3 regions of the Streptomyces sp. NPDC041940 genome follow, and region 3 is predicted to be linked to each of the others. Evidence: riboswitches for the same ligand, from Rfam matches in the RefSeq annotation. Region 3 holds a riboswitch; each other region holds the start of a gene.
What was found. Region 3 has a riboswitch for cobalamin ahead of ACZ6I3_RS13395 (energy-coupling factor ABC transporter permease). Riboswitches for the same ligand answer to the same signal wherever they lie in the genome.
Positions count from the first base shown of each region.

Region 1: it holds a riboswitch for cobalamin, as region 3 does, so the genes downstream of both, ACZ6I3_RS07615 (ABC transporter substrate-binding protein) here and ACZ6I3_RS13395 (energy-coupling factor ABC transporter permease) in region 3, are expected to answer to the same signal.
Region 2: it holds a riboswitch for cobalamin, as region 3 does, so the genes downstream of both, ACZ6I3_RS15920 ((2Fe-2S) ferredoxin domain-containing protein) here and ACZ6I3_RS13395 (energy-coupling factor ABC transporter permease) in region 3, are expected to answer to the same signal.

Region 1 covers NZ_JBVJBP010000003.1:74,512-77,772, forward strand. Annotated here, with positions in the region: gene ACZ6I3_RS07605 (4-hydroxybenzoate 3-monooxygenase) at 1-705, opposite strand, end outside; gene ACZ6I3_RS07610 (CoA-binding protein) at 742-1,149, opposite strand; cobalamin riboswitch at 1,231-1,420, shown strand; gene ACZ6I3_RS07615 (ABC transporter substrate-binding protein) at 1,548-2,507, shown strand; gene ACZ6I3_RS07620 (FecCD family ABC transporter permease) at 2,504-3,261, shown strand, end outside.
Region 2 covers NZ_JBVJBP010000008.1:26,108-29,368, forward strand. Annotated here, with positions in the region: gene ACZ6I3_RS15910 (APC family permease) at 1-432, shown strand, start outside; gene ACZ6I3_RS15915 (universal stress protein) at 435-860, shown strand; gene ACZ6I3_RS15920 ((2Fe-2S) ferredoxin domain-containing protein) at 874-1,245, opposite strand; cobalamin riboswitch at 1,292-1,414, opposite strand; gene ACZ6I3_RS15925 (ferric reductase-like transmembrane domain-containing protein) at 1,430-2,404, opposite strand; cobalamin riboswitch at 2,513-2,619, shown strand; gene ACZ6I3_RS15930 (GHMP family kinase ATP-binding protein) at 2,693-3,261, shown strand, end outside.
Region 3 covers NZ_JBVJBP010000006.1:181,266-184,526, forward strand. Annotated here, with positions in the region: gene ACZ6I3_RS13390 (serine/threonine-protein kinase) at 64-1,491, shown strand; cobalamin riboswitch at 1,570-1,754, shown strand; gene ACZ6I3_RS13395 (energy-coupling factor ABC transporter permease) at 1,785-2,486, shown strand; gene ACZ6I3_RS13400 (energy-coupling factor ABC transporter substrate-binding protein) at 2,483-2,827, shown strand; gene cbiQ (cobalt ECF transporter T component CbiQ) at 2,833-3,261, shown strand, end outside.

The DNA of each region.
Region 1 (3,261 bases), on a different contig from region 3:
GCGGGTCACCTCCGGGCTGCGTGGCATCTGGCCCGCGAAGCCGTTCTCGTGACAGCCGAACAGCACGCAGTCGGCCGACGGCGGGGCCTCGGCGAGCAGCGCCAGCCAGCCGATGCCGTAGTCGTGCCGCGCGAGGCGGACCCGCTCCGGCGGCAGCGAGGCCCGCGTCACTCCGCGCGCCCCGTCGCAGCCGGCCACGAAGTCGCAGTGCGCGACCCGCCGTTCACCCGTCTCCGGGCAGGTGTACGACACGGACGGCCGGTCGCTGTCGATGTCGTGCACCTCGACGTCCCGGACCCCGAAGCGGATCTCCCCGCCGCGCACGTCGGCGTACTCGCGCACCAGGTCCGTCACCAGCAACGGCTGCGGGTAGACAAAGTGGTGACTGCCCGTCATCTCGCCGTAGTGGAACGGGTACCGCTCCCCGTCGAAGCGGAACTCGCACGCGCTGTGCAGCTCCGCGCGGTCCAGCAGATTCCGGGCGAGGCCGCGCTTCTCCAGGCCCCGTACGGCCCACTCCTCGATGATCCCGGCCCGGGGCCGCTGCTCGATGAACTCCCGGGTCTCGGTCTCCAGCACCAGGCAGTCCACCGAGGCGGCCCGCAGGATGTTGCCGATCGTCAGCCCGGCGGGACCGGCGCCCACGACGACGACCGGGACATGGTGCGGGGAGCCGGAGTTCGAGGGCGGGGAGGGGTGGGTCATGCACTCATTATGGAGCGGGCGCGTCGGCCGTGACCGTCACCCCACCCGCGGGATCTCGATCGCCGGGCAGCGGTCCATCACCATCTCCAGACCCGCGGCCCGGGTCCGGTCGTACGCCGCCGCGTCGACGACCCCGAGCTGGAACCACACCGCCCCCGCGCCCTTGGCGACCGCCTCGTCCGCGACGGCTCCGGCGAGGTCGCTGTTCACGAACACGTCCACGACGTCCACGTCGAAGGGGATGTCCGACAGGCTCGCGTACCCCTGCTCGCCGTGCACGGTCTCCGCCTTGGGGTGCACGGGCACGACGCGCTTGCCGTACCGCTGGAGCACCGCGGCGACGCCGTACGCCGCGCGCTGCCGGTTCGACGACAGGCCCACCACGGCCCAGGTGTCGCCGAGCTCGGTGAGGATCCTGCGGAGCGTTGCGTCGTCGCCGTACACCGGCGGCCTCCTCGGGAGTCGCGGAAGAGCTGCTGTCCGGGCAACGACGCAGGGTGCGCTGTGATTCCCCCGGATCCTCCGTGATAGCTTGCCGAGGCCAGTCGAACCCATGTACGTGGGTCAGGGAATCCGGTGCGAATCCGGAACTGACGCGCAGCGGTGAGGGGGACGGGCGGGGCCTCGGCCACTGAACGGCTCGTATGTCGTACGGGAAGGCGCCCCGCACCGGGTGAACCCGAGTCCGAAGACCTGCTGGCGGCCCCCGCGGCCGGCCGGCGGTGGGGGAGCACCGTACGACCGGGCTCCGCGATCGGGCCCTCGACGTCTGAGGACTGGTTTCCTTGCCCCTCGCCCGACCCGCCCGTGCCGCCGTCCTGCTCGCGGCCTGCTCCCTGCTCATGACCGGCTGCGCAGGCTCCGAGGCTCCCAAGGCCAAGGCGTCCGCCGCTCTCGACAACTGCGGCCGGAAGGTCCGAGTCGACAAGGCGCCCAAGCACGCCGTCTCCCTCAACCAGGGCACCACCGAGATCCTGCTCTCCCTCGGCCTCGCCGACCGAATAGCGGGCACGGCCACCTGGACCGACCCCGTGATGAAGGGGCTGGAGAAGGCCAACGCGAAGGTGCCGCGCATCGCCGAGAACAACCCGTCCTTCGAACGGGTCCTGGACTCCGAGCCCGATTTCGTCGCCGCGTCCTTCGTCTCCACCCTCGGCAAGGGCGGCGTCGCCACCCGGGACCAGTTCGAGAAGCTCGGCGTGCCCACGTACGTCTCCCCGTCCGACTGCGCAGGCAAGGACAACTCGGGCGGCGGCGACGGCAAGCGCGACAAGGCGCTGGGCATCGACGCCGTCTACGGCGAGGTGCGGGACCTCGCGACCGTGTTCGGAGTGAAGGACCGCGGCGACAAGCTCGTGGCCTCCCTCCAGCAGCGGATGAAGAAGGCCACCCAGGGCGTCGACGCCTCCGACGTCTCCCTTCTGTACTGGTTCGCCAACTCCGAGTCGCCCTACATGGCCGGCTGCTGCGGAGCGCCCGGCATCATGACCCGCGCCCTCGGCGCCGAGAACGCCTTCGACGACACGCACGAGGAATGGCCGCAGGTCAACTGGGAGACGGTCGCCGACCGCAACCCCGACGTCCTCGTCATCGGCGATCTGACCCGCAACTCGGAGACCGCCGAGTCGGCGAAGCGGAAGATCGCCTTCCTTGAGTCCAACCCGGCCACCAAGAACATGGACGCCGTCAAGAACAAGCGCTACGTGCTGCTCAGCGGACAGGCCATGAACCCGACCATCCGCACCGTCGAGGGCGTGGAGAAGGTCGCGGCCGGACTGCGTGAGTTCGGGCTCGTGAAGTGACCGTCCGCGGACCGGCGCTCGGTGTCGCGGGCGCCTTGCTGCTGGTGGTCTCCGTGGCCCTGGCGATCACCATCGGACCGGCCGACATCCGGGTCGGGGACGTGTGGTCCGTCGTCGCCTCGCATGTCGGGCTCGGCAGCTCCGACCTGACGCCGATCCGGGACGGGATCGTCTGGCAGCTGCGGCTGCCGCGCACCCTGCTCGCGGCCGTGTGCGGGGCCGGCCTCGCCGTGTGCGGGGCGGTGATGCAGTCGCTGCTGCGCAACCCGCTGGCCGATCCGTTCGTGCTCGGGGTGTCCTCGGGCGCCTCCACCGGCGCGGTCGTCATCGTCGTGCTGGGCGTGGGCGGCGGTGTCGTCTCGGTGTCCGCGGGCGCGTTCCTCGGCGCCCTGGTCTCCTTCGCGCTGGTCCTGCTGCTCAGCCACACCCTCGGCGACACCACCGACCGGGTCGTCCTCGCGGGCGTCGCCGCCATGCAGCTCTTCTCCGCACTCACCTCCTTCGTCGTGCTGACCGCCGCCGACGCCGAGACGACCAAGGGCGTGCTGTTCTGGCTCCTGGGCTCGCTCGGCGGGGCCGGCTGGACCGACGTGTGGCTGTGCTTCGCCGTCCTGGCCGTGGCGCTGGTGGTGTGCCTGTCGTACGCCCGTACCCTCGACGCCTTCGCCTTCGGGCAGGACGCGGCGGCCGCGCTCGGGGTGTCCGTGGCCCGCACCCGCCTGGTGCTGCTGTGCGTCACCGCCCTGCTCACGGC
Region 2 (3,261 bases), on a different contig from region 3:
GTCGCGGGCATCGCCACCGCCTGGTACCTCGTCGTCTACAACATCAGCGAGAACGCCCTCTTCGACTCCCTGACGGCGCTGTCCCTGCTGATCGCGTTCTACTACGCGCTCACCGGTGTCGCCTGCGCGGTCTACTACCGGCGCCTGCTGACCAGGAGTGTCCGGGATCTCCTCCTGATCGGCCTCGGCCCGCTGATCGGCGCCGGGCTGCTGGCGTGGCTGCTGGTGGAGTCGGTCCAGGACATGGCCGATCCGGCCAACTCCGTCACCGGCACCGCCTGGTTCGGGCTCGGCCCGCCGCTCGTCATCGGCATCGGCGTCGCCGTCGCGGGCGTGATCATCATGGTCGTCTGGCGACTGATGTCCCCCGCGTTCTGGTCGGAGCGCCCGAGCACGGTCGACCCCGACCTCGTTGACCGCAAGGAGTCCTGAAGATGTCGGTGATCCTCGGCTACGACGAGTCCCCGGGCGCCCTGCGCGCGCTGCGGGTGGCGATCGAGGTGGCGGCCGCGTACGGCGAGCCCCTGGTGATCGTCTACGGCGCCGCGGCCCCCGGCGTCACGGGCGAGGAGTACGGCGCTCATCAGAAGGCCGTCCGTGAGGCCGGAACCACCGTGCTCGGTCACGCGGTCCGGGTCGCCGACGAGGCCGGTGTGCCCAGCACGGTCGAACTCATCGACGAGCGGCCCGCGCAGGCGCTGATCGACGCCGCGGAACGCCATGACGCCAGGGTGATCGTGGTGGGCACGTGGGGCGAGAGCCCGGTGCGCGGGGCGCTCCTGGGCTCGACCCCCCACAAGCTGCTGCACCTGTCGAACGTCCCGGTCCTGTGCGTGCCGGCGGAGGAACAGGAGTCCTGAGAGCCGGGCCTGGTCAGGAACTGCCCGCGCGCCGTTTCGCGAGCGGGCTGAAGGCGTACAGGCCGAGGATGTCGGGCAGGGGCGCGACGCCGGGGCCGCCGTCGCGGACCCAGGTGACGATGTCCTCGGTCGCGGCCGGGTCGTTGACCAGCCCGAGCCACACCGGCCGGGCCCCGGCGGCCCGGCCCGCCGTGGACGGCTGTACGACGATGACGTTGGCCTGGTCGCAGACATCGAGGCACTCGGAGACCCGCACGGGCGCCGCCTCGCGCAGCCGCTCGGTCTGGGCCGTGTGGTCGACGCCGGTCACCTTGCGGGTGCCGCAGCAGCAGTCCCGGCAGACGACGACGCGGCACGGAACCCCTCCGGCCGGGGTTGCGGACATGCCGCACCTGTCCTCTCTCCGGGGAGATCCGCCCCGGTGGTTCGTCGAGGAGGCGACCGCGTGAGTCTCCTGGCTCCCGGCCGAGGCCGGTCACAGTGGCGGGACCGCGCCGGATTCACACCGGCTTCCTCGTTCCGCCGTCGCCATGTCGCCGGCCATCATTCCATGCGGCCGGTGCGGGGCTTCAGTCCGTCTCGTGGGCGTGCGGCTGCGTGGCCGGCGGTTCGGCAGGGCGTTCGCGGCCACCGTCCCGGCCGGAGGCGATCACGGCGAGGAGCCCTACGACCACGGCCCCGGCGGCGATGCGTCCCGCCGCCCGTGCCGTCCAGGCCGACCGGGTCACGCCCGTGCCCGCACCCGGCGCGGCGAGGCGTTCGGACCGCCGGGCGGGCCGCAGCAGGCGCAGCACCAGCAGGGCGGCGACGGGCAGTTGCAGCAGCCACAGCACGGTGCGCGGCCACTCGCCGTACCAGACGTTGGTGCCGTAGAGCAGGGTGTGCCAGACGCTGAGGACGTACACGACGATCACGAACCGGTGCAGGCGGCGCCAGGTGTTCGCGCCGATGCGGTGCCGGACGTAGAAGAGCAGGCCCAGGGGGATCGCCACGTACAGGGCGCCCTGGCCGAGCGGGATGGCGATGCGGCCGGTCCCGGAGTCGTACCAGCCGGGCACGAAGGTGTCCGCGAAGCCGGCCCAGAGCCGCTCGGCCCACCCCAGCTGTGCCTCGTAGCGCACGAGTTCCGCCGCGAACATCAGGGCGTGCGCGAACATCAGGGCCATGGTGGTCAGGCTCGTGGTGCGGTGCCAGCGTTCCAGGACCTGCCGGGAGACCGGCAGCCGGCCGGGGCCCGGCCCCGACAGGAGCAGCCCCAGCATGACCGTGCCCCAGGCCCACAGCAGGCCCGACCAGCCGAACGCCTGGCTGAGCAGATACATCCAGTAGGTGCCGGGATCGTCCATGAACGGCATGACCGCGACCGTGTCGGAGGTGCCGGACTCCATCCGGGCCCACAGCAGCGCGAACACCGCCGCCGTGACCACGACCGCCGCTGCGGCGTCGGGCAGCGCGGAGCGGAGGTCGCCGCGCAGGGCCACGCGCTCGGCGCCGGGTCTCGGGACGCTCGTCCCGTTCTCGTCGGACCTCGGGTTCACCAGCATCGAGCACAGTCTCACCGAGGGGAGGTGGGTTACCGAGACGCAATCCGGCCAGAGGGACGGCCGGGACCCGACGGGCCCCCGGAGGCACCCTTTCCATCCCCTGGGGGCGTCCCTACGCTGAGGCGCGCAGTCGCAGGGGAACCCGGTGGGAGTCCGGGACTGTCCCGCAGCGGTGAGTGGGAGCCGAACGCCGGCCCGCGAGTCCGAAGGCCTGCCACTGCGCCCGCGCGTCACGCGCGGGCTGTGCACGGTGACCTCGAGGACTGGGTCGGCGGACGGAGGAATCACGTGGGTGGTGTCGTGTCCGGTGTCTGTCACGGCACGCTCGGCGAGCTGTACCAGGGGCCGCTGCGGGCGGGCCCCGATCCGGACATCGCGGTGGTGTCGTTCCCCGTGGACCGCCACTCCTGGGTGCACTTCACACCGGGGCCCGCGGGGCCGTTTCCCCTCGGGGAGAAGTCCCTGACGGCGGCCCGGCTCTTCCTGGAGCATCACGGCCTGTCCCTGCCGCCGGGCACCTGGACCACGCACTCCGAACTCCAGGTAGGCGTCGGGATGGCCAGTTCGACGGCGGACATCGTGGCGACCCTGCGCTGTCTGGCGGGGATCTTCTCACTGCCCTGCGACACCGACGTGGTGCTCGGCGTTCTGGCGGCGATCGAACGGTCGGACAGCGTCTTCCTCGACGAGTTCGCCCTGCATCTCAGCGGCCGGCACCGGGTGGTGCGGCGGCTGGGCACGGACCTCGGCTTCCACACCGCCTATGTGACCGAGCCGGGCACGGTGGACACCGCCGCCGTGACCGCGCCGCTCCTCGCGCACTACCGGCGCCGCGGGGAGGAGTACGAGCGGTGTCT
Region 3 (3,261 bases):
TCCCCACCAACCCCCGCCTCAAAACGGGGAGTTCGGCATGCGGCGACGTACCTTCCCCCACGCATGAGACGAGGACGAGTGCTGCTAGCGGGCCGCTACCGGCTGGATGTTGAGATCGGACGCGGTGGAATGGGAGAGGTCTGGCGCGCGTACGACGAGACGCTCGCCAGAGCGGTGGCCGTCAAGCTGCTGCTGCCCCAGGACACCGACGTCACGGCGGCCTCCCGGTTCCGTCTGGAGGCCCAGACCGCCGGGCGTCTCAACCACCCCCATCTCGTCGGTGTCCTGGACTTCGGCGAGTACGACAACCGGCTGTACCTGGTGATGGAACTGGTCGAGGGCGACAGCCTCGCCGGGGTGCTGGCCGCCTCCGGCGCGCTGCCCGCCGAGCGGGTGGCCGATCTCGCCGCGCAGGCCGCCGCCGGGCTCGCCGCCGCGCACGCGCAGGGCATCGTCCACCGTGACATCAAGCCCGCCAACCTCCTGCTGGACGCCCACGGCACCCTGAAGATCGGCGACTTCGGCATCGCGCGCTTCCTCGACGACCCCGGCGCCGCGCTCACCGCCACCGGCCAGATCGTCGGCACCGGCCTCTACCTCGCGCCCGAACGTGCCCTGGGCCAGCCCGCCGGGCCCGCCTCCGACATGTACTCCCTGGGGTGCCTGCTCTACCAACTCCTCAGCGGACGGCCGCCGTTCCAGGCAGACACCGCCGTCGCGCTCCTGCACCAGCATCTCGATTCCGTGCCCGTACCGCCCCGCGAGCTCGGTGTCGCCGGACTCCCGCCGGCCTTCGAGAACTACCTGCTCGGCCTGCTCGCCAAGCAGCCCGAGGACCGGCCCACCGCCCAGGGGACCGCCGAGTGGTTCGCCGGCGGCGCCTGGCGGGGACTGCCCGAGCCGCTGCCGGAGGCAGCGCCCCCGGTGACGTCCGTCACGCCGAGGCCGTATCCGGCCGCCGAGACCCGCAACCCGGCCACGTACGCGCTGCCCGGTGCCCCGGGGCTGCGCACCGGCCGCACGCCCCAGGCCGGCCGTGCGCGCCGCGCCGCACCCCGAGCCGCCCCCGACAACCGGCGCAGAGCGGCCGCGACCGTGGCCGCGGCGGCGCTCTTCGCCGCGGCGATGCTCGCCGGCATGATGTGGTTCTCGCCCGACAACACCGCGACGGAGGGCACGGAACCCGACGCGTCCCCCTCCGCGAGCAGCCCCGCCGCCACGCCGTCCGCGGACTCCGCGTCGCCGCTCTCCTCCGCTCCGGCGGCGGACCCGGCTCCGGACGCCACCGTGCCGGCCGCCGGCACAGTGGCCGATATCACCCCGTCCACCAGCGCACCCGCTCCCCCGACCCCGGTCGACACGACGCCCAGCCCCGCGACTCCGGCCCAGGAGACGGCCGGCCCACCGCGAAAGGCGGACAAACCCCAGCAGGAGAAGCCCCGTCGGACCTGGGAAGACGGGGACGACGATGACGACGGTGGCGACGACTGAGCGGTCCTGCGCCGGTGTGCGAGCGGACGCCCCCTCGCGCGCCCCCTCGGGTGGCTTGTCATCGTCCTTATCTCGGCATTACTGTCACCACGCCTTGGTGAACGGGAAAGCCGGTGTGATGCCGGTGCGGCCCTCGCCACTGTGAATCGGGAAGTCCGGCTCCAGCCCTCACGGGCAGCCACTGGGTCCTTGTGACCCGGGAAGGCGGAGTACGGGCGGTGGTACCCGTAAGCCAGGAGACCGGCCAGGGCGCGTCAACCATCCACGAGGTGCTGGAGAGGGTCTGCTGAACCATGCACATAGCCGAGGGTTTTCTCCCGCCCGCACACGCGGTCGCCTGGGGCGTCGCGTCGGCGCCGTTCGTCGTCCACGGGGTCCGGTCGCTCACCCGTGAGGTGCGCGAGCACCCCGAGAGCACCCTGCTCCTCGGTGCCTCCGGTGCCTTCACGTTCGTTCTGTCCGCCCTGAAACTGCCGTCGGTCACCGGCAGTTGCTCCCACCCCACCGGAACGGGTCTGGGAGCCATCCTTTTCCGGCCACCCATCATGGCGGTGCTGGGCACCATCACCCTGCTCTTCCAGGCGCTGCTGCTCGCCCACGGCGGTCTGACCACGCTCGGCGCCAACGTCTTCTCCATGGCGATCGTCGGCCCCTGGGTCGGATACGCCGTGTACAAGCTGCTGCGGCGGTACGACGTGCCGCTGATGGTCGCGGTCTTCTTCGGGGCGTTCTTCGCCGACCTGTCGACGTACTGCGTCACCAGCGTGCAGCTGGCGCTCGCCTTCCCCGACCCGGGCAGCGGGTTCGTGGGCGCGCTCGGCAAGTTCGGCACCATCTTCGCCGTCACCCAGATCCCGCTCGCGGTGAGCGAGGGCCTGCTGACCGTGCTCGTGATGCGGCTGCTGGTGCAGTCCAGCAAGGGCGAACTGACCCGGCTGGGCGTGCTCCTCGCCAAGAAGCAGTCCGTGACCGAGACCGAGGTGGCGGCCCGATGAAGAAGAACACGAAGATCAACCTCCTGCTGCTGCTCGCCGTGGCCGCGCTCGCCGTACTGCCGCTCGCGCTCGGCCTCGGCGACCACAAGGAGGAGCCGTTCGCGGGCGCCGACGCCCAGGCGGAGACGGCGATCACCGAGATCGACCCGGACTACGAGCCCTGGTTCTCGCCGCTGTACGAGCCGCCGTCGGGTGAGATCGAGTCGGCGCTGTTCGCCCTGCAGGCGGCGCTCGGAGCCGGTGTCCTCGCCTACTACTTCGGTCTGCGCCGGGGCCGGCGCCAGGGTGAGCAGCAGGCGCGGGAGCGGGACGCCGAGGAGCCGGCGGCCGAAAGGGCCTGAGCCGCGTGCTGCCGATCGACGCGGCGGCGCACAGCAGTCGCTGGCGCCGCCGCCATCCCGTGGACAAGGCCGTGCTCGGTCTGGGACTCACCGTGCTGGCCATCTCGCTGCCGCCCTGGCCGGGCGCGGCCCTGGTGCTGGTGACGGCCGTGTCCCTGCTGCTGGGGCCGGCCGGTGTGCCCGGCCGGCGGCTGTGGCGGGCCTACCGGGTGCCGCTGGGCTTCTGCGTGACCGGCGCTCTCACGCTGCTCGTCCAGGTGGGCGGGCCGGAGGGCTTCGTCTCCCTCGCGGACGACGGGCCGCTGCGGGCCGGGGAGTTGCTGCTGCGCACCTCGGCGGCCTCCCTGGGGGTGCTGCTGTTCGCCTTCACCACGCCCATGTCCGACCTGCTGCCGCGCCTGGTCCGGGCCGGCGTCCCGGCGCCGGTCGTCGAT